Regions from separate parts of the Aliiroseovarius sp. YM-037 genome, predicted to be linked through region 1. Evidence: riboswitches for the same ligand, from Rfam matches in the RefSeq annotation. Region 1 holds a riboswitch; the other holds the start of a gene.
The links. A riboswitch is a leader RNA that binds a small molecule or an ion and turns the genes downstream of it on or off. The one in region 1 is predicted to bind cobalamin.

Region 1 (15,676 bases):
CGCCGCGCAGCGTTACATCGACTTCTATCCGGCGGATGAGGATGCAGCTTACGCGCAATACCTTCTCGCGCTCAGCTATTACGATCAGATTGATGAAATCGGGCGCGATCAGGGTCTGACGTTCCAAGCGCTCCAATCGTTGCGGACGGTGATTGAGCGGTATCCCGATAGCGAATACGCGCGGTCGTCGATCCTGAAATTCGACCTCGCCTTCGACCACCTCGCCGCGAAAGAGATGGAGATTGGGCGTTATTACCTGAAACGCGGCCACTACACCGCGGCGATCAATCGATTCCGCGTGGTGGTTGAGCAGTTCCAGACGACGACCCATACCGCCGAGGCGCTGCACAGGCTGGTCGAATCCTACCTGTCGCTTGGGCTGGAGCAAGAGGCGCAGACCGCAGCCGCGATTTTGGGGCATAACTTCCAATCGTCGGAGTTTTACGAAGACAGCTATGCGCTGTTGACCGGCCGCGGTCTGGAGCCGCGGGTGCGTGGCACCGGCTGGCTGGCGGCGATTTATCGACAAACCGTCCGGGGCGAATGGCTCTGACCTAGCGGAGACTCGCATGCTCAGGGCGCTCGATATCCGGGACATGCTTATCATTGACCGGCTGGAGCTTGAGTTTCAGCCGGGTCTTAATGTGCTGACCGGGGAAACCGGTGCTGGAAAGTCTATCCTGCTGGATTCCCTTGGTTTTGTTCTGGGGTGGCGTGGCCGGGCGGAACTGGTGCGCGCAGGCGCAAGCCAGGGCGAGGTTACGGCGATCTTTGACCTGACACTCGATCATCCGGCCCATAACGTGCTGGCCGAGGCCGGGCTGCCCGATGAGGGCGCTGAGCTGATCCTGCGCCGGGTCAACAGCGCCGATGGCCGGAAAACTGCATGGGTTAATGATCGGCGGTGCTCGGGCGACGTGTTGCGGCAACTGTCGGAAACGCTGGTCGAACTTCACGGCCAACATGATGATCGCGGACTGCTGAACCCCCGCGGGCATCGGCTGCTGCTGGATGAGTTTGCTGGGGCCGCACCGCTTGTCGATCAGACCCGAACGGCTTGGCGAGAGGTTGCGGCGGCGCGGAAGGCGTTGGACGCGGCGCAAGAGCGGCTGGCCGAGGCGCGGGCAGAGGAGGAGTTTCTGCGCCACGCTGTTTCAGAACTCGATACCCTGAACCCGCAAGAGGGGGAGGAGGCCGAGCTCTACACACGCCGCCGCCGGATGCAGGGCGCAGAGCGGATTCGCGACGATATCGCAAAGGCTTACGCCGCCCTGGGCAATGAAGGTGCTGAGGGACGCATGGGCGACGCGCTTCGGTGGCTGGAAGACGCAGCGGAAAACGCCGACGGACAGCTTGAGGGCGCGATTGCCGCGCTGGGTCGCGCGATGAACGAACTTGGCGAGGCGCAGCAAGGGGTGGAGGATTGCCTGTCGGCGCTCGACTTCAACCCGTCCGACCTTGAAGCGGCGGAGGAGCGGCTATTCGCGATCCGTGGCCTTGCTCGCAAGCATGACGTGACCCCGGATGAATTAGGAAGTTTTGCAGACGGGCTGCGGCAAAAGCTCTCTGCCCTCGACAATAGCGCGACTGAGATCGGCGGGCTGGAACAGGCCGTTCAAGATGCCGAGGCGAAATATGAGGGCATCGCAGGTAAGCTGAGCAAGGCCAGATCGAAAGCAGCGAAAAAACTCGACGCCGCGATGTCGGCGGAGCTTGCGCCGCTCAAGATGGAGCGCGCGGTTTTTTCGACAGAGATTACTCAGGCAGATCCGGGGCCGGAGGGGCACGACGCGGTTGCCTTCACCGTGGCAACCAACCCCGGCGCATCTGCGGGGCCGCTCAACAAGATCGCATCGGGCGGTGAACTTAGCCGTTTTCTGTTGGCGCTGAAGGTGTGCCTAACCTCTGGCGTCGCAGGCCTCACGCTGATTTTTGATGAGATCGACCGGGGGGTCGGTGGTGCAACAGCCGACGCGGTCGGCCGGCGTCTGGCGGCGCTTGCCCAAGACGCGCAGGTTCTTGTCGTCACACACTCTCCGCAGGTGGCCGCATTGGGTGGACACCACTGGCGCGTTGAAAAACGGGTTACGGGTGGGCAAACACTATCGTCCGTCACATCGCTCGCGCCCAAAGACCGGGTTGAAGAGATTGGTCGAATGCTCGCCGGTGATACCGTCACTGAAGAGGCGCGCGCCGCTGCCAAAGCGCTGCTCGCGGGCTGAACGCCCGCCAAAGAAAGTTTGCCAAACCCATTAATGTTTCCTTGCGAGTCGCGGATCACTTGCGTTATCAGCGCAGGTGCTTCGGTCCGGGCGGTAAACGTCCGGTAAAAGGGAACACGGTGCGGCGCAATTTTGTGCCAATTCCGCGACTGCCCCCGCAACTGTAAGCGGTGAGCGCGGCTGGACTACGCCACTGGGGACCAACCCTGGGAAGGCCCAGCCAAGCTTTGATCCGTAAGTCAGGAGACCTGCCGAGGTGATCACCCTGTCCGGGTGCGGGGCGCATCATGGGCAACGGTATCTTCCGTAGTGGTGACGTTCACGCACCGTCTGCGGGGGACGTCCGTCCTTTCCAAAGACATTAAACCATGTTGCGCGCGACGCGCCGGAAGGGAATTGGACTATGAAGAAAAATATCGCCACCGTTGGGATTCTATTGTCGGGGGTCGCGCCACTGCACGCGCAGACTGACGAGGTCTTCGTGCTGGATGAGATCGTTGTATCCGCGTCATTGGAAGAAACAGAGCGGAGCCGGACCGGCGCAACCGTGACCGTCGTGACGCAGGAAGAGCTGCAAGAAAGCGGCGAGACCCGTGTGATCGAATACCTCGACCGGCTGCCCGGCGTGTCGGCCAGCGGCAATGGCGGGGTCGGATCGCGGGCAACGCTCCGCCTGCGCGGGCTGCCGGGGCGCTATGTTCCGGTCTATATCGACGGGATCGACGTGACCGATCCGTCCTCAACCCAAACAGCGTTTAACTGGGGCGACCTCACAACTTCCGGCATCTCGCGGATCGAGGTGCTGACCGGGTCGCAATCGGCGTTGTATGGTTCAGAGGCAATCGGCGGCGTCATCAACATCACAACCACGCGCGCGACGGAAGAGGGGATACACTACTCCGCTGGGATTGAAGCGGGCAGCTACGACACCGTGCGGGCCGAGTTGGGCGTGACCAGCAAAGGGGAGCGGGCGGAGCTTGCCTTCAACCTGTCCCATATCAACACCAACGGCTTTTCCGCGGCAGACGAAAACGCAGGCAACACCGAGGCGGACGGCCACGAGTCGACAGCGCTGACGTTCTCCGGCGCATATCAGGCGACCGATACGCTAAAGTTGGGCTTTACGCTGCTTTATCAGGATTCTGAGACGGAGCAGGATGGCGGCTTCCCGGTTGCTGATACGGCGGGTCAGGCGTTCGTCACACGCAAAGCTGGCCGGGTTTACGCGGAGATTGATGGCGATGTTGTCAACCACAGTTTCAGCCTGTCCCATTCCCGCACCGATCGGTTTTTCCCGGTTGGGTTCAGCCAGAACTTCCAGGGGGACCGGACAGAGGCCACCTATCAGGGCAGCACGACGTTCAATGATGTGAAGCTGGCCTTCGGAACGTCCTACACCAAGGAAGAATTCTCCGTCGATGCCGTGTCCGGCAGCTATGATATCGCGTCGTTGTTTGGTGAGGCGCAGTATGCGGTGAATGACGCGGTCGATATCTCGCTGTCCCTTCGCCACGATGAACATTCTGAATATGGCTCAAACACCACGGGGCGGCTTGCGCTGGCGTGGCGGGCGACGCCGGATACCGTCGTTCGTGCCTCCGCCGCGACAGGGTTCCGCGCGCCGTCGCTTTATGAGCTTTTCGGCCCGTTCGGTGACCCAACCCTGCAACCCGAAACCAGCCTGAGCTTTGAGTTGGGCGTTGAGCAGAAGATCGCAGGCGGTTCGGTGCGGGCGACGGTATTCCACACGGAAATTGACGATTTGATCGGGTTTGCGGGCGGCACTTATGCGCAGGTGCCGGGGACCAGCGTGACGCGGGGCATCGAACTTGCCGCGGCGCTTCCGATCAGCGACCGGGCTGATTTCTTCGGCAGCTACACCTACACGAATGCCGAGGACCAGGCTGGAAACCAGCTTGTCCGCGTGCCGGAACATGACCTCGTGTTGGGGCTTGAAGCCGAGCTTGGCGGCAATTGGAGCGGACAGGTCAGCTTTAATCACGTCGCTGGGCGGGCGGACGATGGCGGCATGGCGATGGGGGATTACAGCCTCGTCAACGCCAGCGTAACCTACGACATTTCCGATAATGCCGAAGCCTACCTGCGGATCGAAAACCTGTTGGATGAGGAATACCAGACCTCGGCCGGTTACGGCACATCGGATCGCGCCTTTTACGTGGGGCTTCGTGCGCGCTTCTAGCGTCATATCCCTCGCCGCCGCCCTCTGCCTGATGGCGGGTGCGGCGGTTGCGGACGCGCCGAAGCGCGTCGTTTCCATGAATCTGTGCACGGATCAACTGGCCATGCTGCTCGCGGCACCCGGCCAGTTGATTTCGGTCACGAAGCTTGCGCAAGACCCGCGCAGTTCGGCGATGGCGGCTGAGGCGGCGCAGTATCGGGCGAATACCGGCGTCGCCGAAGATGTGTTTCTGCTCAACCCGGATCTGGTTGTCGCAGGCACGTATAATGCCGGCCCAACGCTTAACATGCTGGAACGGTTGGGTATTCCGGTCGTCACCTTCAGTCCCGCGAATGCGTTGGAGGAGATACCCGACCTGCTGCACCAGATGGGCGACGTCTTGGGGCGGCGTGACGCGGCGGACGACGCGGCGCAGCGGTTTTCCGAGCAGCTCGCGGATTTGCAGACATCAAATGCGGATGGCCCTCGGGCGGCACTGTATTATTCGCAAAGCTATACCGCAGGTGACAAGACACTTGCCGGTCAGATACTGGCAACCTCCGGGTTTCTGAACATCGCGGATGAATATGGCCTGTCGAGCGGTGGCACCCTTCCGCTTGAACTGCTTGTTCTGTCCGCCCCCGACGTCGTGATCACCGGACGGCCCTATGAAGGGTATTCGGAGGCTGATGCCGTCATGTCCCACCCGGTTCTTGCAGAGGCAGGGACTACAGAGGCCGACACGCTCCTCACCAGCCGGGAGTGGGTGTGCGGAACACCCCATGTCTTGAACGCGGTCGCAGCGATGGTCATGGCGCGAGAGCAGTTGGACGCGGCTGAGTGATGCGGGGGCTGGCGATCATACTCATCACCGCGACGGTGTGCCTGTTTATCCTGTCGCTGGTGATCGGTCCGGCAAGCGTCGGTGTGGGCGATAGCCTCTCCGCGCTTTTCGCCGGGGATGGCGGCCCCTTAACCCTTGTTATGCGCGAAATCCGGCTTCCCCGCGCGTTGCTGGCCGTGATGGTCGGCGGCAGCCTTGGGCTATCAGGCGCGGCGATGCAGGGATACTTGCGCAACCCGCTGGCAGAGCCGGGGTTGATTGGTGTTTCCTCATCAGCGGCCCTTGGCGCGGTGCTTGCATTGCAAACCGGGCTCGCCGCGCAATTCGCACTTGGCCTGCCGCTATCGGCCTTGGCTGGGGCGTTGATCGCCGTGTTCCTGATCCTATTCCTTGCTGGGCCGCGCGGGTCGTCGATGACGTTGATCCTTGCCGGGATCGCAATCAGTGCGCTGGCGGGCGCGTTCACGTCGCTGGTCCTGAACCTGTCGCCAAACCCCTTTGCCGCGAATGAGATCATCTTTTGGATGCTCGGATCGCTCACCGACCGGTCAATGATCCACGTCGCAATCGCGCTGCCATTCATGGCGGTCGGCTGGGCGATGTTGCTGACACTTGGCCGCGGGCTGGACGCGCTGACATTGGGTGAAGACGCCGCGCAGGCCGCCGGGATCAACCTGTCCCGGTTGCGTTTGGTGCTGATCCTTGGGGTCGCCTCTGCCGTGGGGGCCGCGACGGCGGTTGCCGGAACCATCGGTTTTGTCGGACTGGTCGCGCCGCACCTGCTGCGCCGTCTGGTCGGCGCGCGGCCATCAACGCTGCTCTGGGCTTCGGCGCTTGGCGGGGCGGCCATGGTGCTGGCGGCGGACATCGCGGTGCGCTTGATCCTGCCGGACCGCGACCTGAAACTGGGTGTGGTCATGGCGATCCTTGGCGCTCCGCTATTCCTGCACCTGATCTACAAGACGCGGAGGGAGATTTCGTGACCCTCCTGCATCTCGATAACCTGACGGTTCTCCGCAAATCCTGCCCGGTCGTGGATCAAGTGAGTTGCACCATCACCGAAGGCGAGTTTGTTGGCCTGATTGGCCCCAACGGCGCGGGGAAGACGACGCTGATGCGTGCCGCGCTTGGCCTGCTGCGGCATGAGGGGCACAGCAGCCTTTCCGACATGACTGCGAGCGCCCGTGCGCACCACGCTGCATGGATGCCGCAAGCCCGCGAAATCGCGTGGCCGGTCGATGTCGAAACGCTCGTCGCGCTTGGCCGCATCCCACATCTACCGCGTGGTGCGCGGATAAGGGATACCGACCGGGCCGCGATTGATGCGGCGCTGGCACAGATGGGGCTGGACACCTATCGCCACCGCGTTGCGACACGACTGTCGGGGGGCGAACAAGCCCGCGTGCTGATCGCGCGGATGCTGGCGCAGGAGACTCCGCTGCTGATCGCGGATGAACCGATTGCCGGGTTGGACCCTGCGAACCAGATCACGACGATGCGCTTGTTTGCCGAACTTGCCGAGGGTGGGCGAACGGTCGTCGCGTCGCTGCACGATCTAGGCCTCGCGGCCCGCCATTGCACGCGTCTGTTGCTGCTGAACAAGGGGCAGTTGGTCGCCGATGGCCCGCCGGATGAAGTTCTGAAGCCGGAAAATATCAGCGCGGTCTTCGGTGTGTCGGCGTTTTTCCGGCGCACCGATCAGGGGATCGTATTTCAACCGCTGGAGACGCTGGAATGATCGCTGTCTCTATCACTCATCCCTGGCTGACCGTTGATTTGGGCCGCGAGATGCGCGTGCTGAGCTGGGCGTTGAACCGCCCCGGCTACGTATCCGCCCAACAGATCGTCTGGAGAGAGGTGCGAAACGCCGATCTGCCCCGCGATCTGGATGTGGTTGAATGGTTTGATGCAGAACTTCGGCAGGCCGGTCGGCTTGATGCGGTCGCGATGATTACGTCCCGCGATATCGGCACGCACATTCATGCAACCGCGCTGATTGATGGTGTTACGGCAGAGTGCGTCGCAACGCTCGGTTTATCCAACGCCGAAAGCGTCGGCACACGGATCGCACAGCCCTCGCAAGACTGGGGAACGATCAACATCGCGGTCCGCATCGACGCCGCATTGACCGACGCGGCGCTTCTGGAAGCGATGAGCATCGCGGCAGAGGCGCGAACCGCAGCGGTGATAGGCGCGGGGTGGGAGGTTTCGACCGGCATTGCCACCGGCACGGGGACGGACTGTATCGCGGTCGCCGCCTTGCCGGGGTCGCTGCGCTTCGCCGGGCTACACACGGCGGTGGGTCATGCGGTCGGGCAGGCTGTGAAACAAGCGGTTGGACAAGCGGCGGCAGAGTGGACGGCGACGGTCGGGCAACGGATTTCAGCGGAGTAGGATGATGAGCAGTTTTTCAACAACCATCGACAGCTTGGCGGGCTTCCTGATCCGGGGCGGCCCCGCGCTTTGGTTGATCGCGGCGCTTTCTGTCGTCACGCTTGCGCTGATCCTTTGGAAAATCTGGCGTTTGGTCCTTATGGGCGCATGGTCCGGGGCAGCATCCCGCGCGGCGGTTGAGGCTTGGTGTGCTGGTGATGCCAACGGTGCCGACCGGGCGGTTGCAGGTCGCAGCAGCCTTCGCGCGCGTTTGGTCCGGGCGGCAATGGCGGCACGCCAAGACGCAACCCTGACCGACAGCGCAGCGCGGGAGGAAACCACCCGCGTCGCCAAGGCCGAACTGTCCCGCGCCCGCGTCGGCCTGCGGGCGCTTGAACTGATCGCAACAATCGCGCCGTTGCTGGGCCTGCTCGGCACCGTTCTGGGCATGATCGAGGCATTTCAGGCCTTGCAGACGACCGGAAGCCGCGCCGATCCCGCCGTGCTCGCCGGGGGTATTTGGGAAGCGCTGTTGACCACTGCGGCGGGCATGGCGGTGGCGATCCCGGCTTCAATGGCATTGACGTGGTTTGAAAGCATCGTCGATCGCGTGCAGGCGGATATGGAGGATTTTGCAACCCGGATCTTCACGCGCGGACCCGCGCTTCGGGACGCCGCGTGATGTTCGCTTTTGCCCGACACCGACAATCAAGACGGCCCAGCCTGACGCCGATGATCGACGTGGTGTTCCTGCTGCTCGTCTTTTTCATGCTCGCAGCCCGGTTCGGGCAGGACAGGGCGATCCCGATTGCGACGGCGGGGCAGGGGCAGGATTATTCCGGCCCACCACGTCTGATTGAGGTGCTGCCGGATGGGCAGCAGTTGAACGGCGAACGGGTGGATCAGGATGCGTTGCTGGCGCAGATCGACGCGCTGACGACCACGACCGATGACACGATTGTCTTGCGGGCGGGTGATGGCGCAGATGTGCAGCGCGTCGTTGACATGGTGGAGCTTCTGTCGCGCGGCGGCTACACGCAAGTTGTGCTGGTGGAGTGACGTGGTGAATTTCGGCATATCCCGTCGCAAACCCCCAGCGGAATCCATCGTGCCGATGATCAATGTGGTGTTTCTGCTGCTGATCTTTTTTCTGATGACCGCGCAGATCGCAGCGCCTGATCCGTTTGAGGTCTCTCCGCCCGCTGCCGAGGTAGGGGACGTCGCCGATGGGGATGGGCGGTTTTACGTGTCGGCGGATGGTGACGTATCCTTTGACGGTCGGGTCGGAGAGGCCGCGATTGCCGCTGCCGCATCGGGTGACGTGGCCGAAACGCTCGAAATTTATGCGGATGCGGCCTTGGCAGGGGCTGAGCTTGCCAAGCTGTTGGCGAAGCTCACCGGGGCTGGCGTGAAAAACGTAACGCTTGTGACGGTGGCGCGATGACACGGATCGCCGAAGCCCTTTTGTTTCTGACCTTGGCGGTTGGCCTCCACGTTGGTGCGTGGTTTCACGCGCCGGTTGGCGTCGCCGAAGGGTCCGGGGCAGGCGGCGACGCGGCGTTATCGCTGGAAGCGGCAGATGCCGCCATGGCGGCGATGGTTGCGTCGTGGGAGGAGGTGCCGGAGGTGTCCGAAGCCGTTTCGCAAACGGTAAGCGCGCCTGAGCCCCTTGATGCAATCGCGCAACCGGATCGCCCGCCAGCCGAGGTAACGGCCCCGCGCACGAATGCCCCGTCGGTTGCGCTGCCGACTGCAGAGAACACCGCTCCACCCGCGATTACCACGACGCCAGCGACGCGTCCGACCGTGGAAGCGAAACGGCCAGATACCACAACCGCCCGCCCGCAACCCCGCCCCGAAGCGCCCGCAGAACAACCGCGACAGGCGGCGTTCGGTCCGGCGAACTCCACCCCCCAATCCGCTGAGCGGGCAGAGGGGCAGGGCAACGGCACGGCGAGAGGGCAAAACGCGCAGGCAGAGGTTGCGACGCTATCCTCTGGCCAGCGTCGGGCGTTGCTGGCCAACTGGGGCGCGACGATCCGGGCGCGGATTGAACGGCGAAAGCCGCGCGTGTCGGGCCGTGGCACGGCAATGGTTCGGATCGTCGTTGGGCGCGATGGACGTGTGCAGGGTGTCGGGCTGGCGCAATCCTCTGGCGACGGTGGACTTGACCGCGCCGCTATCCGCGCGGTCCAGCGTGCAGGGCGTTTCCCGCCCGCCCCGCGGCAACTGACCGACGTGCGCTATACCTTTGATCTTCCGGTCCGCTTTCAGTGACGCGCCAAAGATCGGACTTGGACCGATACCGCGTATCGCCTAAAACAGAATAAAGCGTGGCGTGCTCGGCTGTTAGCCAACACCGTGCCGCCGCAGCGGATCGGTTGGATTTCGGGATACCCCGACCTCTTAACCGGCCCGCAACAGGGGCGGGCATATGGTCGACGACAACAGCAGCCGGAAACTGATAAAGTCCCAGATCAAAGCCGCAGGCGGGGCGCTGGCGCGTGCGTGGTATGTGCTTCGGTCGCGCGGGCCGAGTCAGGTCCAGTTCTGGTTTATCGCGCTGGTGATCGGGATCGCCGCCGGCTTTGCCGCGCTGATTTTTCGTAAATGCATCGACGTGTTGCAAAGGTCGCTTTACGGCACAGACGACGTGCGGATGCTGCACACCTTCGCGGAGACTTTGCCGTGGTATTGGATCTTGGTCATTCCGATTGCCGGTGGCCTCGCGGTTGGCTTAATCCTGCACTACTTCACGCCGGATGGCCGATGCCGCACGGTGTCCGAAGTGATCGAAGGCGCCGCGCTGCATGAAGGACGGATGGAGCATAAGGCAGGTGCAGCGTCGATCCTGTCATCGCTTATCACCCTGTCGTCTGGTGGGTCGAGCGGGCGGGAAGGGCCGGTCGTGCACATGGCCGCCGTCATCTCAAGCTGGGTGTCGACGCGGATCAATGCAGACGGGATCACGGGTCGCGATCTGATGGGATGCGCCGTCGCAGCGGCGGTATCTGCGTCGTTCAATGCACCTATCGCAGGTGCTTTGTTCGCGCTGGAGGTCGTGCTGCGTCACTTCGCCGTCCATGCCTTCGCGCCAATTGTGATCGCGAGCGTTGCGGGGACGGTCATCAACAGGCTCGAGTTCGGTAATGTGACGGAATTCACCCTGCCGGAATACAGCCAGCTTGCGTTTTACGCGGAACTTCCGGCCTTTCTGCTGCTTGGTCTGCTGGCTGGTCTTGTCGCGGTTCTGCTGATGCAGGCGGTTTTTTGGGGGGAAGATATCGCCGCCCATGTCCAAAGCCGCTTTGGCATCCCGCGCTGGCTACGGCCGGCCGCCGCCGGGGCCATGCTGGGCGGCTTGGCGATTGGGTTCCCCCACATCATCGGCGTCGGGTATGAGACGACATCTGCCGCGCTGACTGGCAAGCTCGTGTTTCACGAAGCGGTCGTGTTCGCCATGTTGAAGGCGGTCGCTGTCGTCATCACGCTGTCGGGGCGGATGGGTGGCGGGATATTCTCGCCCTCTCTGATGCTTGGCGCGTTGACCGGGCTGGCGTTCGGCCTGATCGCCACGCAGATTTTCCCGGACGTTTCAGGGTCGGAGTCGCTTTACGCGCTCGCCGGGATGGGCGCCGTTTCCGCCGCCGTTCTGGGGGCGCCCATTTCGACGACGTTGATCGTCTTCGAACTGACGGGCGACTGGCAGACGGGGCTTGCGGTGATGGTGTCGGTTTCCTTGTCCACCGCGCTGGCGAGCCGTTTGGTCGACCGGAGCTATTTCCTGACGCAGTTGGAGCGGCGCAACATTCACCTCGCCGCCGGGCCGCAGGCCTATCTGCTATCGACCTTTTCGGTCGCCAAGCTGATGCGTCCGCAAGGGACACCGCGCGCCGCCTCTGACGAGGCGTGCTGGGAATTGATCGAAAAGGGCATCTACATCGACGGAAACGCGACGTTAGAGGCTGCCTTGCCCGCGTTCGACGGGGCGGGTAGCAACTTCATCCCCGTCGTGACGCTGACCGGAGAGGATGAACCGCCAGAGCTGTGGGGTGCCTTGTTCCAGGTCGACGCGCTCAAAGCCTATAACCGCGCACTGGCCGAAACCGCGGCGGAGGAGCATTCCTAGCCGTCAGCGTTTCAATCGCGCCGCGCGGCCCCCGCGCCGCTTTGTTAGTTTTGAGGCGCGGTCGGGTAGGTCGTCCATCACCTCCCGCCGTGCGTCGGCGGTCATCCTGCTCCAATCCCTGATTTCGTCGAGCGTTCGGTGGCATCCAATGCAAATACGCGCTTCGGGATGGACCACGCACACCTTGATGCAGGGGCTTTCAACCTCTTCCCGCTTCCAGACGTCATCATTCATGTCAAAGCCCTTGCCGCATATGCCCAAGCCGGTCGAGCACACCTTGAAGGATATACCCGGCTGCGACGTGGTCGATCACCTCGGCGCGACGTTTTCGGGTCGTATCCGCCTCCAGCAAGGCACGTTCGGCGGCGACGGTGGAAAGACGCTCATCCCAAAAGCTGATGGGCAAGTCGGTCAGTTTGGTCAAATTGCGGGCGAACGCGCGGGTTGATTGGCAGCGCGGGCCTTCGGAACCATCCATGTTGCGTGGCAGGCCAAGGATCAGCCCGCCAAGCGCCCTGTCATTCGCGATGTCCAGTATCCGGGCCGCGTCGATTCCGAATTTCTTGCGACGGATGGTTTCAAGCGGGGTGGCGACGGACAGAAAGCTGTCGGACACCGCGACGCCGATGGTCTTTTCCCCGAAATCGAGCCCGGCGAGGGCGCGCATGGGGGGCAGGGCGTCAGCAAAGTCCTCAATCGTTTCACAGATCATTCCGCGATACCCGCCTGGTTTGCCGATGCTTCAATCCGCGCCAGCGCGTCGGGGTTATCTGCAAAGACCGTTCGCGCCTCCTCAAGAATCGCGGCTGCGCGGTCGGTTTCGCCCAACACGGACAGCGCCCCGATCAGCTGCGCCCATTCGTCGGGCGTGCCGCCGTCGGTGGCAAGCCGATCCGCGAGGGTTTCGACCATTCCGCGGATCATTTCGGCCCGTTCTTCTGGGTTCATATCCTCTGCCGCGGCCACCGCGCCCGCGTCGGGGCCGGGGGTTGGGGGCGAATAATTCACGCCCGCCCGCATCGCGGTGTCGGCAATCCGCGCCTCAATCGCCGGAACCCACGGGGCGTCTGGCGGGCTGTCGTCCAGCAGGGCCGACCAGAACCGGAACGCAAGGTCCGGGCGGCCCGTCTGGGCGAAAAGCAGGCCGGAGTAATACCGCGCCGTGCCGTTCGTCGGGTCAAGGTTAAGCGCACGGGTCAGCGCCTGCTCGGCCTCGGGCGAGACATAGCCCCCGGCGGCGAGGATCAGCAAATCCGCGTATTTCGCGTAGTCGTCGGCGGTGGCGGAGTCGCCCTTGATGCGCAGCACGTTTGCCTGTGCGCGGTGGGCCGCGATCAGGTTGCCAAGCCGCGCTTCGTTATCGACAAGCAGGGTGTGGCCCTGAAGATCATCGGGGCGGCGCTCAAGCTCTGTCCGTAACCGTTCGATCAGCGCGACGTGGTCAGGGTTTGCCTCAACCTCGCGCCGCTCGACACCCGTTTCGGCGGTGGCTTGATCGGGGCGTTCGGCCCGCATTTCCGCCGCCGCCGCGATTCTGGAGCTGAGCGGCAGATCGGGATAGCCCGGCGCACCGAGATAGATGTAGAGAGCCGAGCCGCCCCCCAGAATGACAAGGGCAATCGCGATCGCAAATACCCGCGATATACCACCATGCGGGGTCGAGGATGCGCCGGCCGCCTGCGCCGCCTTGTCCGCCTCAAGAATACGACGAGAGATTTCGAGCCGCGCGCGCTCCGCCTCTTCAGGCGCGATCAGTCCGCGCACCTTGTCGCGGTCAAGATCGGCCAGTTGATCCTTGTAAATCAGAACGTCGGATTGCGCCGCATTTTGCGACCCCTGCGGACGGCGCAGCAGTGACATCGCCAATAGCAGCGATACCAGCGCACCCAAAACCAGTGCCGCAATCCAAAAGCCCATCGACCTCTCCTGTTCAAGTGCCGCTGGTCTACAAGTGATGCCTGGCCGACGAAAGGGCAAGTGACGCATTTTACCGCATGTCAGCGCCCCGCCCCTTGGATGATGTCGGGATTTCTGCAAACAATGCCGCTGACAGAAACGGGGGGATGCGCAAGCTGCTGCATTAAGTGGCAGACTGCCCCCTTCGGAAACACCGGATTCGTATGCCCATGAGACGTTATTCCGCCTTCGCTATCGCCAGAGAAGCCGCCCGATATCACCAGGGCTGGGAACGGGCCTGGGCTTCGCCCAAGCCGAAGAAAAAGTATGACGTGGTGATCGTCGGCGCGGGTGGGCATGGTTTGGCCACGGCCTACTACCTTGGCAAGAATTTCGGGATCACTAACGTCGCGATTGTCGAAAAAGGCTGGCTTGGCGGTGGCAACACCGGGCGGAACACGACGATCATCCGGTCGAACTATCTGCAAGACCCGTCAGCGGCGATCTACGAAAAGGCCCGCAGCCTTTACGAAACGCTAAGCCAGGATTTGAACTACAACGTCATGTTCTCGCCCCGCGGCGTGATGATGCTGGCCCAAACCCAGCATGAAATCCGCGGGTATGAGCGGACGGCGCACGCCAACGCCTATCAGGGCGTTGAAACCGAATTTATCAGGCCTGATCGGGTGAAAGAACTGTGCCCGATCATGAATATCGATGGCCCCCGCTACCCCGTGCTTGGTGCCTTGTGGCAGCCGAGGGGCGGCACAGCACGCCATGATGCGGTCGCGTGGGGCTATGCCCGCGCCTGTTCTGCGATGGGCATGGACGTGATTCAGAAATGCGAAGTCACCGGCATTCGGCAGGCAAACGGTCAGGTCACGGGCGTTGATACGACTCTTGGCGCGATTGACTGTGACAAGCTTGGGATCGTCGTCGCAGGTCATTCAGGCCACTTGGCCGAGATGGCCGGGTTCCGGCTTCCGATTGAATCGGTTGCGTTGCAGGCGTTGGTGAGCGAACCGATCAAGCCCTGTATGGATGTCGTCGTGATGGCGAACACCGTTCACGGTTACATGAGCCAGTCCGACAAGGGCGAAATGGTCATCGGGGGCGGCACGGACGGGTTCAACAACTACACCCAGCGCGGCAGCTTCCACCATATCGAGGAAACCGTGCGTGCGTTGGTTGAGACATTTCCGATGATCTCTCGCCTCAAGATGCTGCGGCAGTGGGGCGGGATCGTTGATGTGACGGGCGACCGCTCTCCGATCCTGACGAAAACGCCGCTTGGGGGCTGCTTTATAAATGGCGGTTGGGGCACCGGCGGGTTCAAGGCCATTCCCGGCTCTGGCTGGGGTTTTGCGGAACTGATGGCGAAGGGCCATTCACCGCTAACGGAGGCGTTTGGTCTGGAGCGGTTCAAGGAAGGCCGGTTCATCGACGAAAGCGTCGCAGCGGGGGTGGCGCATTGATGCTATCTGCCGCCTGTCCACTGGTCCCAGTTACCAAGACTTCCGCCCTTGGCGCGGTTGTTGGTCGTGTCGCCGTCATTTCCAAGGCCGCGAAAAACGATCACGATTGCGACGATCACAATCAGCGCCAACGGCGCAATGCTAATGAAATTCCACAAGTTATCGGTGTCCATACAGCAAAATATGGGGTCCGGTATCGCGTAATTCCAGAAGGAACTGCACCATGCTGATCCTTGAATGCCCCTATTGCGGTGTCAAAGCCGAGGAAACCGAACTCCACCCCGGCGGCGAAGCCCATCTGAAACGCTTCGGCCCCGGATCGTCGGATGATGAGTTCGAATCCTACCTTTTCACCCGGCAGAACCCGAAAGGCGTGAATTTCGAACGCTGGCGGCATGTGAATGGCTGTGGCAAGTGGTTTCACGCCGCACGCTGCACCATGACCCTTGAGGTGTTCGGCACCTATTCGGCCCAAACGACAGAGCCGCCCAAGGCGCTGATCAACGCGATCAAGAAGAAACGACCGAAGTGGGAGGGCCAGCCATGAGCACCCGTTTG
Region 2 (15,676 bases), 730 kb from region 1:
GCGCCGGTGAGCGTCGCCATCGAAATCAGACAGTCCGGCGTTTCCTCATCCGCCAGGGCAAGCGCGTCGGCCAGCACGAGGCGACCTTCGGCGTCGGTATTGTTGATCTCTACCGTCAGCCCCTTGCGGGAGGTCAGAACATCCTGCGGGCGATAGGCGTTGCCCGCGACGCTGTTTTCCACCGCAGGGACAAGCACGCGTAACCGCAGCGGCAACTGAAGCGCCATAATCATATGGGCAAGGCCTAGAACCGTCGCAGCACCCCCCATGTCTTTCTTCATCAACCCCATAGACGCCGCCGGTTTCAGGTTCAGCCCGCCCGTGTCAAAGCACACACCCTTACCGACCAGTGTCAAAGTCGGCCCCGTCGACCCCCACCGCATGTCGAGCAATCGGGGCGCTTGCGCGGACGCCCGGCCAACCGTGTGGATCAGCGGAAAGTTCTGATCCAGCAGCGCATCGCCCGCAATCACCTCGGCGGTTGCGCCGTGTTTGTCGGCAAGGTCGCGGAACGCGGATTCCAGCTGCTCCGGCCCCATATCGGATGTCGGGGTGTTGATCAGGTCGCGGGTCAGCGCCTCGCCCGCCGCGATGATTTCCAAGCGATTTGCGTCCACGCCCGCAGGCGCTTTCAACTGCGCCTTCAGTTTCGGTTTTGTCGTGTAGCGATCAAACCGATACCCGGCCAAAAGCCAGCCCAGCGCAACCTCTTCAAGCGCGGCCCCGTCCGGCCCGGTTTCGATGTGCCAAACGCCTTCGGGCAGCTTTGACCAAGCGCCCGCGCAGGGAAACCGCCCGCGTGCCCGCGATTTGGCGTTGCCATAGCCTGCCAAGGCGCAGGCAGGCGCACCACCGTCGCCCGGTATGACCAAGATCTGGCCAAGCTTCCCGCTAAACCCATTCGCCGTCGCCCATGACGACACTTTTTCCAGTTGATCGCTCAGCCAGCCATCAACGGTGTCCTCTGCCAGCAGATGCAAGGGAAGGGACGGCGCGCCCGGATCAGCGAATGTCATGGTCATGGTGTCAAAGCCTCGTCTGGTGTGTTGCCCGCAGCCTACCTGCGCCACACCTGTCTGCAAGACACAGTTTGACCGCGGCGCGTCAGACCGACATATCGCGCAGATCCCAAACGGCGGTCAGCGACCGATCCCCGACCCGGCCCAACCGGGCGAGCGTCGCCGCAACCCCCGGCCCGTCATTCAGCGACGCGCAATATTCCACATCTAGCGCCACACGCGACAGGCCACTTAACCCAACGCTTAGCGCAAGCTCCGCGATTTCCTGCGCAGCGGACGGAAGCGCGGCAGTCGGCCCGCTATCGGCCAGGGCACGAATACCCTCCAGCTTGACAGCCAACTCCTCCATCGCGCGGCCGATCATATCTTCGGCCCCGGCTTCGCCCAGTTCAACGTAAAGTTCCGTCAGCCTGTCTGGATTCAGACGGATACTCTCTTCCTGCTCTAAAACGGTCACAACCGCCATTCACTCACCCTCCATCACCCCATGCCCCCGCATGACATCGGCACATTCGCCCGAGTGTCCTTAGAAAAGGTTGATAAGGACTGCGGAATTCACTCGAAATTCTCGAAAATCTCACCTATCTAAACGGTCAGCAAACGACAGAGGCGACATTGATGAAAAACGCAACACCACTGCCAGCTTATCTCGTACAACGTTATCACGGCTGGAAGGCCACGGGCTATGCTGACAACAAAGCATGGTATCGACGGCTCGCCAGCGAAGGCCAACATCCGCGCGCGATGGTGATTTCGTGCTGCGACAGCCGGGTGCATGTGACATCGATCTTCGGCGCGGATCAGGGTGAGTTTTTTATCCACCGTAATATCGCGAACCTTGTCCCCCCTTACGGGCCTGATGGTCGGCAGCACGGGACATCGGCTGCGGTCGAATATGCCGTGAACGCGCTGAAGGTCGCGCATCTGATCGTGGTCGGGCATTCCGAATGCGGCGGCGTTGCCGGGTGCCATGATATGTGCTCCGGCAAAGCCCCGGCGCTTGAGGAAAAGACAAGCTTTGTCGGTCGTTGGATGGACATCCTGCGCCCCGGCTTTGAGCGGGTGAAAGATATTGAGGATGATGCGGCCCGCAGACGCGCGCTTGAAAAAGAGGCGGTTCTGGTGTCGTTGGAAAACCTGATGACGTTCCCGTTCGTCAAAGATGCGGTGAAGGCCGACCTGCTGACGTTGCACGGGCTTTGGACGGATATCGGCGAGGGCGGGCTAGAAACCTATGACCCCGCCAAAGGTGCGTTCGTTCCGGTTTAATCGACTACACGGCGTCGGTCTGCTTTTGGCGGACCATGTCTTGCTTTGACAGGGCATACGGAGTGCGCGTGGCACGAAACTCTGGCACGCAGGGCGGGTTATCGCGCTTTGAAAACGGCGCGGGCCGCCCAACGGGCCGTTTGGTTTTCTTGCTTAGCAAGGCGTAGGTCCGGCCCAGCCGCGCTTTGTGAATAAAATCTGTCATCTCCACCCCTTCGTTAGACCTTGCCGCGCGTTCCCCCCAACGCGACGGCAAGGGGCCCTAAGTTGCTGGGCCTCGCCGTGCTTGATGACACAATTTGGCCATAATCGTTAATTTTCCGAGCGGAAATTTCGCCAAATTTCTGTAAAACTATGAAATATATGATGTTTCTCCCTCGCGTTGCATCCGTGATAGTGCCCAATTCTTGACACAATTGACGCAAGGGCACCTGATTGGCCACCGGCGCGGACGCGGCAGCAGCCAGGGCAAAAGCAAGAAAGGCCCGACGAATCGGGCCAATCAGCAGGTTTTCTGGGGCTGGGGTCAGCCTTGTTTCAGGACTTCCCGACCGTAAAGCTCTGCGATCTGAACCGCGTTCAGCGCAGCGCCTTTGCGCAGGTTATCACTGACGCACCACAGGTTCAGGCCGTTTTCAATCGTGCTGTCCTGACGGATGCGGCTGATGAAGGTCGCGAAATCACCGACACATTCGACGGGCGTGACGTATCCGCCGTCTTCGCGCTTGTCGATGACCATCAGCCCCGGCGCCTCACGCAGGATGTCGCGTGCTTCGTCTTCGTCGAGGAAGTCTTCGAACTCGATATTCACCGCTTCGGAATGGCCGACGAACACCGGCACCCGCACGCAGGTCGCTGTCACCTTGATCGTCGGATCGACGATCTTTTTGGTTTCGGCAACCATCTTCCATTCTTCTTTGGTCGATCCGTCCTCAAGGAACACATCGATGTGGGGAATGACGTTGAAGGCGATCTGCTTGGTGAATTTCTTCGCCGGCTTGTCGTCCGTCGGGTTATACATCGATTTGGTCTGATCCCACAGCTCATCAATGCCCTCTTTGCCGGAGCCTGAAACGGATTGATATGTGCTGACTACCACGCGCTTGATCTTGGCCCGATCATGTAGCGGCTTCAGCGCCACGACCATCTGCGCGGTCGAACAGTTCGGGTTCGCGATAATCATCTTCTCGCGGTAGCCTTCAATCGCCTGCGGGTTCACCTCTGGCACGATCAACGGAACCTGCGGATCGTAGCGGTAGAGCGACGAATTATCGATCACAAGGCACCCGGCACCCGCCGCCTTCGGCGCATATTGCTTGGTCGCGTCAGAGCCGATGGCGAACAGCGCCATGTCCCATCCCGTGAAGTCGAACGTGTCGAGGTCTTTGGTCTTCAACGTCTTGTCGCCAAAGCTGACTTCCGTGCCCAGCGACCGACGGCTTGCCAGCGCAGCAATCTCATCAACCGGGAACTGGCGCTCTGCCAGAATGTTCAGCATTTCGCGGCCCACGTTTCCGGTAGCGCCAACGACAACGACTTTATAGCCCATAAAAGACCTCCGTTTCAGTTCGTCCGGGATCGGACGCGGGGCTTCTAACCGATCCAACCCGCACATGAAAGGGCGAAGGCCAAGAAAATAGGGTGATTTGGTCGCAGCTGCCCTAGTGGACCTGACGCCGGGCGCGGGCACCGCCGCGGCGGACGGGGTAAAGCGCGGGTGTGTCCGCGATGTCATGCAGATATTCGACGAATTGGGTCAACGCGACGCTGGGGCAATCGACGCCCTCGCACCGTCCGATGGCGGCCCGCGCAGCTTCCTGCGCGTCGGCCCCGGCGGGCAGCGTCAATATCCACTCCATCATCGCGGCCTTTGCCTGCGCCTCTGCAAACGCTGGCCGCTCAGCGATTTCGTTCAGGCCGTCCACTATCTGATCCAACATCCGTGCCTTTCCGCCGCATCCCCGCGGTCGTTTTCTGTGCGGTGGTGGTGAAGAGGGCAAGGCACGCTGGCGTCCATGACCCGCCTTCGCCGCGCCCCGCGGTTGACGTTTCTACCAAGGCTGGTTTCCGGACTTGGACGGGGCCTTTCGGCTAACATGACCCCTTCCCGAGCGTGCGCCCAGTGGGTGATCGTCATGTCGTTGCCCGTCCTTACCGTTGCGGGGGCAGTGCCGGAGTTTCACCGGCTTCCCAATTCTCCGCCCGAGGGCGGCACCTTGATAACCGGATGCTAACCGGATTCGACCGGCCCGCCCATCCCAAAACCGACACCCTCGCGGTTTTGACGGACACCCGCCGACGTGACACAGCGCGCGGGCAATCGCCGCCAATCCGAAACTCTGTGGTTGACTTCTACCCCTTCACCCCCGATATGACCCTCAACCCATTCCGCTGCCGCGTGAGCAGCCGCCGACACTGATCGGCAGGATGGACCCGACCAGCACCGCGATGCGGCAACGGTCCCACAATCCAAACAGTTCCCACGTCACGCGGGGGTCTGACGCGCAGGTTCACCTGACAGGACATTCGGTCCGGGGTGCGGATCTTGCGCGCAACCGCAATGGACGGGCCATTCGCATGGTCCCGCCCCGCTTGTCTGACGACTCCGTCCGTCTTGGGCGGGCGCATATATGAAAGGGTCATTCTTGACCAAATTTACTGATCTGGGCCTCAAGCCCGACCTTCTGTCCGCCATCACAAAGGCAGGATACGACACACCGACACCGATCCAGCAAAAGGCGATTCCGCTGGTGCTGGAAGGCCGCGATCTGATCGGCCTTGCCCAGACCGGCACCGGCAAGACCGCCGCGTTCGGCCTGCCGCTGATCGACCGGCTTATGGGCGCGGGCGCGAAACCCACGCCGAAATCCGTGCGGGCGCTGATCCTTGCGCCGACGCGTGAACTGGTGAATCAGATCGCCGCGAACCTGACCGCCTACACCAAAGACACGCCGATCCGCGTCGTCACCGTTGTTGGCGGTCAATCGCTGAACAATCAGGTGAAAAAGCTCGAACGTGGCACGCATATCCTCGTCGCGACACCGGGCCGTCTGATCGACCTGTGCGACCGTCGTGCAGTGTTTCTGGATACGGTCACGTATCTGGTTCTCGACGAAGCGGACCAGATGCTCGACATGGGGTTCATCCATGCGCTTCGGAAAATCGCTGCAAAGCTGGCGAAACCGCGCCAGACGCTGCTGTTCTCCGCCACCATGCCCGCGCAGATGGAGGAGCTTTCCCGCGCCTACCTGACCGATCCGGCACGGGTGCAGGTTTCCCCTCCGGGCAAAGCTGCCGACAAGATCACCCAGGCGCTGCACTATGTGCCGCAGGGCGACAAGACGGAGCTGTTGAAAGACTACCTCAACAAGGACCCCGACGGCCTGTCACTGGTCTTTGCCCGCACCAAGCACGGCGCGGAAAAGTTGAAAAAGAACCTCGAAGCGTCGGGGTTCAAGGCGACCTCGATCCACGGAAACAAATCGCAGAACCAGCGTGACCGCGCGATCCGCGACTTCAAGGCGGGCGAGGCCCGGATTCTGGTCGCGACCGACGTGGCCGCCCGTGGCATAGACATTCCTGGCGTCAGCCACGTCTACAACTACGACCTGCCAGAAGTGGCGGAAAACTACGTTCACCGGATTGGCCGGACGGCCCGTGCAGGTGCGGAGGGCGAGGCTATCGCGTTCTGCTCTGCCACCGAAATCGGCTATCTGCGCCAAATCGAAAAGGTGATGAAACTGACGATCCCCGTGGTTGGCGGCGAACGCCCGATTGAACAAAAGCCCGAAAAACGCGGCGGTCGTGGTGGCGGAGGCGGTGGAAACCGCGGTGGCGGACAGCGCCGCAGCCAGCCGAAACCGGCCAACCAATCGCATGGCAAGCCCAAGCGCAACAATCGCCGTCGGCGCAAGCCCGCGGCGTAAAGGCTATGGGGTGGACCAGATCACATCGTCCACCCCGACAAACCGCGCCATCCGGGAAAGCTCCGCGTCCAGCTTTGCGCGTCGGGCCGGGGTTTCCTTGACTTTCGACTCCCACCAATAATTCAGGACGGTCAGCGTGCCAGCCGCGCGATCTGCCTTGACCTCGATCCGCCCGACAAAACGATCCCCTTCCAGCATCGGGTAAACGTAATAGCCCCACTTGCGCTTCGCGGCGGGAACGAAAATTTCAATCCGATAGTCGAATCCAAACAACCGCAGCGCCCTGTTGCGATCCCTGACGACGGGGTCAAATGGGCTGAGGATACGCAGGCGCGTGGTCGGCGCGGGTGCGTCCCCCAACCGCTGTTCGATATCCGGCGGGGCGAGCGCAGTGGTCCATTGCCGTTCCGCAGTTTCGACCGAGACCGGGACAAGGTCGCGGGCCGTGTCGACCCATGCCTTCACCTCTTTCGCCGATGTAGCGTCCCAGAACCGCTGGACCTCACCCGGCGTTGCAAACCCCGACCGGGCCAGCGCCGCACGGCACAGCCAATCTAGTTGCTCATCCTCCGCCACCTCCCGCTGGCGCAGATCGTCGGGGAACACCCGTTCAGCCAGATCGTAATACTTGTGGAAATTCACCCGGTGGCAGGTCGCAAGCTCCCCCACATACCACATGTAATCGAGGCCAAGCTTGTGCGGTGGGCGTTGCCACATCTGCCGATCACCGGCGAACGCGCTGTCGAAGTCGCGGGTGGACAGCGCGCCCTCCTCCGCGATCCGCGCTTTGATCGCCGCGCGCCCCGCCGCATCCGGCATGGACGCATACCAGTTCGACCGGTCGAGCCATTCACGCTTCCGTCGAAACTGGCGACCCCACATCGGAAGGAACTTCATCGGCAGGACCGACGCGTCATGGGTAAAGTGCTCGAAGATCCCGCGCTGCCGCAGCAGCCGATCCAGCATCGGTTCGCGGTAATTCTGGTTCCGTGACCAGAGGATATGGTGATGCGCCCGCGAAACAACACGTATCGTGTCCAGCTGCACCATCCCGAGCCGCCGGATCAGCGCAGGCAGATCAAGCGCCCCTGTCGGCGTGTCCGACAACGCCTGCGCATGAAGCCACAGCCGCCGCGCGTCCCGGTTTGCAATCCTCAACATCCGGCGGAGCATGTCGCGGCGCGGCCATCACCGCAACCCGCTTCATGCGGAAGGCGCGACGCCCTCGCCAAAGAAGACCAGCGTGCAGTCTTCGTCCGCCACATGAAATTCGCGCTGACCATAGTCCTGATTGAACGGAGCCCGCACCCGCCCCTCTGGCAGCGCGTTCAGTCGCTGCTCCATCGAGGTATAGACGGCATCGATATCGTGAACGTCGATATAGAATGACCCCTGCCTTTCGGGGTGGTCCAGATCGACCGTCTTATCAACCTCAACCAACCGCACGGCGACATCATCCCGCCGCAGAAACGCGTAGTTATCGGCGAGAAACCCGAGCGTAAATCCAAGCACATCGCGGTAAAACGCGACTTGCCTGACCAGCAAGGTGCAGGGAACGAACGGCGTGATCTGGTGCAGACGCATGGGAACCCCCTTTTGCGCCTGACGTTACCACAACTTAACGAAACAGCAGCAGCGGAATATGGCAGTTCCTGACCATCTCTGCGGTGGTGGAGCCGATGAACAAGCTGCGAATACGCGAATGACGGAACGCCCCCATCAGCAACATGTCGATGCCACCTGCGGTCACAGCCTCGGTAATCGCTGTATCGGCTCGACCGGGCGGGGTGCGGATTTCCACGCTGTATCCCGCGCTTTTCAACTGCGCGGCAGCCCCTTCGACGGCCCGCCGGGATTCTGTCGTTTCCGCGCCTGCGCTCAGCAGCACGCAGTTCAACCCGCCAAAGACATTGCTTCGCGCAACGTGGTTCACCGCCTTCAGTGCGCTTTTGCCACCATCAAAGGCGATCAAAAACGTCTCAACCGGTTTGAACGCGCGAGAGGTGACAAGCACGGGCTTCTCGCTTGCCCGAACCACCCGTTCCAAATTCGATCCAAGATGCAGCGTCGCGAAATCCGCCGCCTCGCCGCGCTTGCCGACAACGACCAGATCGGCGTCGGCCTCAGCCCGGTGCAGTTCTTCGATCAAATCGCCGTGGCGCAGACGGGTGGTAATTTCCTCAACCCCATCCGCACGCAAGCGCGCCTCTGCATCCTCAAGGATCGCACGGCCGCGCTTCATGCTGAGCTTCGCGCGTTCGGCGTCAAGCTCCGCCAGTTCCTCCATCAGCCGGGTCCGCGCGCCCAGACCGATATTGCCCGACAGGTCGCTTTTCGCCCCCTCGCGCCGCCCCAACACGTGCAAAATCTCGACCGAAGACCCCTTGCGCGTTGCGACCCAGGCCGCGTGGTCACACACGCTCTCCGAATAGACAGAGCCATCCACCAATGCGACGATCTTTGACATGCCCGCTCTCCCTCAGTGGCCCATCAGGCGTTCCAGCGCGCCCGGTTTGTCATGTTCGGCAAGGCGGCCCATCAGGGTCTCGCTCGCCTCGTTCATCCCGATAATCTCAACATCCGCGCCTTCGCGGCGGAATTTCAGAACCACCATGTCGATGGCTGAAACAGACGAGATATCCCAGATATGCGCGCGGCTGACGTCGATGGTGACGGCCTCCAACACCTCGTTGAAATCGAAGGACTCGGCAAGGTCCGGCGCTGTGGCAAAGAACAACTGCCCCTCGACGACGTAGGTCCGCGCCCGCCCGTCTGCCGATAGGGTCGAGCGCACCCGGAACACTGCCGCGATTTTCCAGGCAAAGAAGATGCCCGACAGCAGCACCCCGACCAGAACTCCATAAGCGAGGTTATGGGTATAAACCGTCACGACAACCGTCGCGACCATCACGACCGAGGACGCCGTCGGATGTTCACGCAGGTTCTTCAGTGAAGACCAGCTAAACGTCCCGATCGACACCATGATCATGATCGCGACCAGCGCTGGCATCGGGATCTGCGCAACCCAGTCGCCCAGCACGACGATCAGGAACAGCAGGAACACACCCGCCGCAAAGCAGGACAGCCGCCCACGCCCGCCCGATTTCACGTTGATCATCGACTGCCCGATCATCGCACAGCCCGCCATACCGCCGATGAACCCGGTCGCGGTGTTGGCAAGGCCTTGGCCGATGCACTCGCGATTCTTGTCGGATTTCGTGTCGGTCAGGTCATCGACCAGCTTCGCGGTCATCAGGCTTTCCAGCAGGCCGACCACGGCAACAGCAGCAGACACCGGGAAGATAATCTGCAACGTCTCAAGGTTCAGCGGAATATCCGGCAGCAGGAAAATCGGTAGCGTATCCGGCAACGCGCCCATGTCTCCGACAACCCGAACGTCCAGCCCAAGCGCCATCGCAAGGCCCGTCAGCACGATGATCGTCACCAAGGGCGACGGGATCGCGGTCGTCAGCAACGGAAACAGATAGATGATCGCCAGCCCGCCCGCGACCATCACATAGGTCAGCCACGTGACGCCCGCATTGTGCCAGTCAAGCTCCGGCAATTGCGCCATGAAAATCAGGATGGCGAGCGCGTTGACAAACCCCGTCATCACCGACCGCGACACAAACCGCATGATATTGCCAAGGCGCAGCGCCCCCGCCCCGATCTGCAACAGCCCCGCCAGCACCGTCGCGGCCAGCAGATATTGCAAGCCGTGATCCTTCACCAGCGTCACCATAAGCACGGCCGTTGCCGCCGTTGCCGCCGAAATCATCCCCGGTCGCCCGCCCGCAATCGCGGTGATCACTGCAATCGAAAAGGACGCATAAAGGCCCACCTTCGGGTCCACCCCGGCGATGATCGAAAAGGCAATCGCCTCCGGGATCAGGGCCAAGGCCACGACAAGGCCGGCGAGTAGGTCGGCACGGATGTTACCCAGCCAGTCCTGCTTCAGGCTGGTCAGAATGTCAGCTTGCACGGAAGTCTCCAGCGTCATTGTTCGCGAGTATCCGCGCCGTTTACCCACCTCGCACGCGAATGACCAGCCGTAACCCTGTTTTTGCAGCACCCCGCCCCACCATTTTCCAAAAATATCCATACCCCGCGCCCGCAATACTCTGCCCCGTCTCGGGTAAGGACGCGCGGATCGCCCTTGCACCCATCGCCTCAGCCGCCAATATGCGCGGCATGTCACATCTGCTTTCCTTCGGCCACGGCTACAGCGCCCGCGCGTTAGCCCGGCTCCTCCTCCCCCAAGGCTGGGCGATCACCGGCACGACACGCTCTGCCGACAAAACCGACGCGTTGAAGGCCGAGGGTGTCACCTCCCTCATCTGGCCCGGCGACGACATCACGCCCGCCCTCGATACCGCGACGCACTTACTGATTTCTGCTGGCCCGACCGAGGATGGCGATCCCGTCCTCAACGAACTGCGCGGGTCGATCACCGAACGCGCCGGACAATTCAAATGGGTCGGCTACCTCTCCACCACCGGAGTCTATGGCGATCATGGCGGCGCTTGGGTTGACGAAAACACACCGCTCTCCCCCAGCACCGAACGCGGCCACCGCAGGGCAGGGGCTGAGGCGGCGTGGCGGGCCATCCCTGACCTTCCGCTCCATATCTTCCGGCTGGCGGGCATCTACGGCCCCGGTCGTGGCCCCTTCGCCAAGGTGCGGGCCGGCAAGGCGCGCCGCGTTATCAAGCCCGGTCAGGTCTTTTCGCGTATCCATGTCGACGATATCGCGCAAATCCTCGCCGCATCCATCGCGCAACCGAACTCCGACGCGGTTTATAATGTTTGCGACGATGACCCCGCCCCGCCCGAAGACGTAATCGCCCATGCCGCCGATTTACTCGGCCTGCCGCTGCCCCCGGCGGTCGACTACGACACAGCCGAAATGACACCAATGGCGCAGAGCTTTTATGCGGAAAACAAGCGTGTTCGGAATGATCGGATCAAAAACGAACTTGGGGTGACGTTGAAATACCCAAGCTATCGCGACGGTCTCTCCGCCCTTCTGGCGGATGAGTGAACGGCCCCGGCGGCCGATCAGGCCGCCGACGCTCTGGGTCTTGGCAAGGCTCCGGGCTTAGCCCGAAACCTCAATCACCCGCACATCATCGCCATCAACCGGCAGGAAAAATCCCCGCTGAAGGTTGGCGTCATGCTTTATCGTCACCGTTTCGGGTGGTGTTTCTTCTGCAATCGGAGGCTTCAACCCGCCCGCAATCGCATTAACTGCCGTCAGCGCAAGCGCCGCGGCCAATGCCAGTTTCTTCATGTCTCTGCCTCAACTCGCCCTTTGTGGGCGTTATTTATGCAGCGACCCTAGATCGGAAATTCGCGCAGAGTCGACTCGGGCCGGTCGTTGAGTGGGAGAATTGCCGCCGATGTTGCGCCGCCGCCGCATGGCTAAAATGCTCAGGCGCGGCGTTCGCCAATGGCGCTGACACCAAGAACGGCAAGCACTTTCGCCTCGATATCCGCAGCACTCAGCCCGGCGACGCGATACATATCGGCTGGGCTTGCCTGGTCGATAAAGATGTCGGGCAGCACCATCGAACGGTATTTCAGCCCCGAATCAAACACGCCTTCCTCGGCCAGCAATTGCGCGACGTGGCTGCCAAAGCCGCCGACCGCGCCTTCCTCGATGGTGATCAGCGCCTCGTGGTCCGCCGCCAGTTGCAGGATCAAGTCACGGTCCAGTGGTTTGGCAAACCGGGCGTCGGCAATCGTCGGGGTGATCCCCTTCGCTTGCAGCGACTCCGCCGCCGCCTGAACCTCTGCCAGACGCGTGCCGAAGGACAGCAGCGCGACGCGCCCGCCCTCTTGAATGATCCGGCCCTTGCCGATTTCCAGCGGCGTGCCGCGTTCCGGCAGGTCAACGCCGACGCCTTCGCCGCGCGGGAAGCGGAACGCAATCGGCCCGTCGTCATGGGCCACGGCGGTCGCGACCATGTGGACAAGCTCCGCCTCATCCGCCGCCGCCATCACGGTGAAGCCGGGAAGGTTCGACAGATATGCAATGTCATAGCTGCCCGCGTGGGTCGCCCCGTCGGCCCCGACAAGCCCCGCGCGATCAATCGCAAACCGCACCGGCAAGCGCTGGATCGCCACATCATGCACCACCTGATCGTATCCACGTTGCAGGAATGTCGAATAAATCGTGCAAAAGGGCTTCATCCCGCCAGCGGCGAGCGCGGCCGAAAACGTCACGCCATGCTGCTCGGCAATCGCCACGTCAAAGCAACGGCTGGGGTAGCGTTCGGCAAACAGGTTCAACCCCGTGCCATCCGGCATCGCGGCGGTCACGGCGCAGATCTTGTCGTCCTCCGCCGCCTCGCGGATCAGGCTGTCGGCGAACACGCGCGTGTAGCTTGGCGCGTTGGACGGTGCTTTCTTCTGCTTGCCCGTCACCACGTCAAATTTCGCAGTCGCGTGGCCCTTGTCGCGGGCCTGCTCTGCCGGGGCATAGCCTTTGCCCTTTTGCGTCGTCACATGCAGCAGCATCGGCCCCGTCGCGCGGTCCTTGACCGTGCGCAGCAGCGGCAGCAACTGGTCAAGGTCGTGGCCATCAATCGGCCCGACATAGGAAAACCCGAGTTCCTCGAACAGCGTCCCGCCAACTGTCATGCCCTTCAGCATTTCCTTGGCCCGACGCGCGCCTTCCTGAAACGGTTCAGGCAGCAGGCTGACAGCACCCTTGGCCGCGGATTTCAACTCCTGAAACGGGGCACCCGCGTAGAGGCGTGACAGGTATGACGACATCGCCCCGACCGGCGGAGCAATCGACATTTCGTTGTCGTTCAGGATGACGATCAAGCGGCGACCCAGATGGCCCGCGTTGTTCATCGCCTCATAGGCCATGCCAGCACTGATCGCACCATCACCGATCACGGCAATGGCATCCCCGATGCCATGTTCCGGCGCACCGCCCAGATCGCGGGCAACCGCAAAACCCAGTGCCGCGCTGATCGAGGTCGACGAATGCGCGGCCCCAAACGGGTCATACGGGCTTTCGCTGCGCTTAGTGAACCCGCTCAGCCCGTCTTTCTGGCGGATCGTGCGGATACGGTCGCGCCGCCCGGTCAGGATCTTGTGGGGGTAGCACTGATGGCTCACGTCCCAGATAATCCGATCCTTCGGCGCGTCAAATACCGCGTGAAGCGCGACGGTCAATTCAATGACACCCAGCCCCGCCCCCAGATGCCCGCCGGTTTCCGATACCGCGCTGATCGTCTCTGCCCGAAGCTCCGTCGCAAGGCGTTTCAGCTCCGCATCCGACATTCCCTTCATGTCCGCAGGCACGGAAACGCGATCCAGCGTCGGGGTCGCGGGGCGGGTCTGTTTTTCGTCACTCATCGCGCAGTCCCCCTTTCGGGGCCAGTTTCAGCTTTCGCGGGCAATAACGAAACGCGCCGCCTGCCGCAAGGTTTCCGCGGCCTCACCATAGGGGGCAAGCGCGGCCTCGGCCTCCGCCACCAACGCCTTCGCCCGCGCCTTGGCACCGTCCAACCCAAGAAGCGAAACGAATGTCGCCTTCCCGGCATGGGCATCCTTGTTCAGTCGCTTCCCGGCTTTTGCCGCGTCACCTTCGACATCTAGGATGTCATCCGCAATCTGAAACGCAAGGCCCAAGGCGTTGGCATAGTGCCGCAGGGGGGTGCGATCCTCGCCCGCGATCACCGCGCCCGCTTCGGCTGACCAGTTTATCAGCGCCCCTGTTTTACCGGATTGCAACGCTGTGATCTCCGCAAGCGTCAACGGCGCGTCCGCCGTCTCCGCCGCGATGTCGAGCGCTTGGCCAAGCACCATGCCCCAGGCCCCCGCCGCGCGCGAAAACCCCTCGACCAGCGCGATCCGCCGGTCCGCTGGCCCGATCTCTTCCCGCGTCAGCAACCCGAAGGCCAGCGCCTGCAACGCGTCACCCGCCAGCACCGCTGTCGCCTCGTCCCATTTCACATGAACCGTAGGCCGCCCGCGCCGCAGATCGTCGTCATCCATACAGGGCAGGTCATCATGGATCAGCGAATAGGCGTGCATCGCCTCGACCGCCGCGGCGGCCCAAACGGCGCGATCCGGGTCAATTCCGAACAGCCGCGCGCTTTCCAGCACCAGAAATCCGCGCACGCCCTTGCCGCCCTCAACCGCATAGCGCATCGCATCATGCACCGGCTGCGGGTCGAGCGTATCAAGCGTCGCGTTCAGACAGGCCGCAACCCGCGCCCGGTCCTCTGCCAGCCTGTCTTGAAACATCTACAGCCCTTCGACCGGGGTGGTCCCCGTCGGCTGCCCGTCTTCGCCAAGGGTGATCGCGGCGACCTTTTCCTCGGCCTCTTTCAGCTTCTTCTCACAGCGCTTCTTCAACTCCGCCCCGCGTTCGTAAAGCGCGATGGAATCCTCAAGCGGCACATCCCCGCGTTCAAGCTGGCCGACGACCTCCTCAAGCGCTTTCATTGCTTCTTCAAAGCTCATTTTTTCGACCGGCGTGTCGCTCATCCCGCGTGCTCCATCAATACCTTTACGTGTGCGGCGGCAGACTCCGCCAGCGCGTCAAGATCATACCCCCCTTCGAGAGAGGAGACCACCCGCCCATCACACACCCGATCCGCCAGATCGCAGATTTTCCGGCTAAGCCAGCCAAAATCATCCGTCGTCCACATCAGCCCCGCCAGCGGGTCCGCCCGGTGCGCATCGAACCCCGCAGAGATCAGGATCAACTCCGGCCGAAACGCCTCAATCGCAGGCAGGATATGCCCTTCATAAGCCGCACGCATCGCGGCAGAGCCCGTGCCGCTTGCAAGCGGCACGTTCAGCACGTTGTCATGCGCGCCACGTTCATGCGCAGCACCCGACCCCGGATAAAGCGGCATCTGGTGGGTAGAGGCGAACAGCGTCCGCGCCTCACCCCACAGCAAATCCTGCGTGCCATTGCCGTGGTGAACGTCAAAATCAATTACTGCAACACGGGAAAGCCCATGATGATCCAGCGCGTGTTTGGCCGCGATCGCCACCGAGCCAAACAGGCAAAACCCCATCGCGGTCTCCCGCTCCGCATGATGCCCCGGCGGGCGGCACGCGACGAAAGCGTTTGAAGCGTCCCCCGCCAGCACCCGATCCACCGCATCGCAAACCGCACCTACGCCGCGAAACGCGGCCCGAAGCGACCCAGGCGCGAGGTAGGTATCCCCATCAACCGCTGACCACCCGGCATCGGGAATCGCTGCCCGAATCCGGTCGATATAATCCTGCGGATGACAGCGGAGCACGTCCGTCTCGCCCCCAAGCGGCGCCTCAACATGCACAAGCCCATCAAGTTGCGCCACCGCCGAACGGATCGCAGGCAACCGCGCCACCTGCTCCGGATGCCCTTGGGGCGAGGCATGGGCATCGCAATCGCTGTGGGTGTAGAAGAGGGTCGGCATGGGGTGAGCGATAAGCCAGAAAAGCATGC

Region 2: linked by a shared signal. The riboswitch ahead of ACEWPJ_RS01665 (hypothetical protein) and the one ahead of ACEWPJ_RS05265 (TonB-dependent receptor plug domain-containing protein) in region 1 are both predicted to bind cobalamin.

Annotation. Positions count from the first base shown of each region.
Region 1 covers NZ_JBLUOA010000001.1:1,078,799-1,094,474, forward strand. Annotated here, with positions in the region: gene ACEWPJ_RS05255 (outer membrane protein assembly factor BamD) at 1-553, shown strand, start outside; gene recN (DNA repair protein RecN) at 570-2,222, shown strand; cobalamin riboswitch at 2,288-2,493, shown strand; gene ACEWPJ_RS05265 (TonB-dependent receptor plug domain-containing protein) at 2,626-4,422, shown strand; gene ACEWPJ_RS05270 (ABC transporter substrate-binding protein) at 4,409-5,245, shown strand; gene ACEWPJ_RS05275 (FecCD family ABC transporter permease) at 5,245-6,228, shown strand; gene ACEWPJ_RS05280 (ABC transporter ATP-binding protein) at 6,225-6,983, shown strand; gene ACEWPJ_RS05285 (adenosylcobinamide amidohydrolase) at 6,980-7,639, shown strand; gene ACEWPJ_RS05290 (MotA/TolQ/ExbB proton channel family protein) at 7,644-8,300, shown strand; gene ACEWPJ_RS05295 (ExbD/TolR family protein) at 8,300-8,677, shown strand; gene ACEWPJ_RS05300 (ExbD/TolR family protein) at 8,682-9,062, shown strand; gene ACEWPJ_RS05305 (TonB family protein) at 9,059-9,895, shown strand; gene ACEWPJ_RS05310 (chloride channel protein) at 10,053-11,747, shown strand; gene ACEWPJ_RS05315 (DUF1289 domain-containing protein) at 11,751-11,981, opposite strand; gene ruvX (Holliday junction resolvase RuvX) at 11,983-12,459, opposite strand; gene ccmI (c-type cytochrome biogenesis protein CcmI) at 12,456-13,664, opposite strand; gene ACEWPJ_RS05330 (sarcosine oxidase subunit beta family protein) at 13,874-15,118, shown strand; gene ACEWPJ_RS05335 (hypothetical protein) at 15,121-15,291, opposite strand; gene ACEWPJ_RS05340 (sarcosine oxidase subunit delta) at 15,342-15,665, shown strand; gene ACEWPJ_RS05345 (sarcosine oxidase subunit alpha family protein) at 15,662-15,676, shown strand, end outside.
Region 2 covers NZ_JBLUOA010000001.1:352,468-368,143, reverse strand. Annotated here, with positions in the region: gene ACEWPJ_RS01690 (leucyl aminopeptidase family protein) at 1-1,022, opposite strand, end outside; gene ACEWPJ_RS01685 (hypothetical protein) at 1,105-1,485, opposite strand; gene ACEWPJ_RS01680 (carbonic anhydrase) at 1,638-2,288, shown strand; gene ACEWPJ_RS01675 (hypothetical protein) at 2,293-2,493, opposite strand; gene ACEWPJ_RS01670 (aspartate-semialdehyde dehydrogenase) at 2,815-3,837, opposite strand; gene ACEWPJ_RS01665 (hypothetical protein) at 3,950-4,228, opposite strand; cobalamin riboswitch at 4,329-4,522, opposite strand; gene ACEWPJ_RS01660 (DEAD/DEAH box helicase) at 4,934-6,214, shown strand; gene ACEWPJ_RS01655 (winged helix-turn-helix domain-containing protein) at 6,218-7,375, opposite strand; gene ACEWPJ_RS01650 (VOC family protein) at 7,418-7,798, opposite strand; gene ACEWPJ_RS01645 (universal stress protein) at 7,833-8,681, opposite strand; gene ACEWPJ_RS01640 (SulP family inorganic anion transporter) at 8,694-10,214, opposite strand; gene ACEWPJ_RS01635 (SDR family oxidoreductase) at 10,406-11,254, shown strand; gene ACEWPJ_RS01630 (hypothetical protein) at 11,312-11,503, opposite strand; gene dxs (1-deoxy-D-xylulose-5-phosphate synthase) at 11,644-13,584, opposite strand; gene ACEWPJ_RS01620 (polyprenyl synthetase family protein) at 13,612-14,478, opposite strand; gene ACEWPJ_RS01615 (exodeoxyribonuclease VII small subunit) at 14,479-14,721, opposite strand; gene ACEWPJ_RS01610 (histone deacetylase family protein) at 14,718-15,647, opposite strand.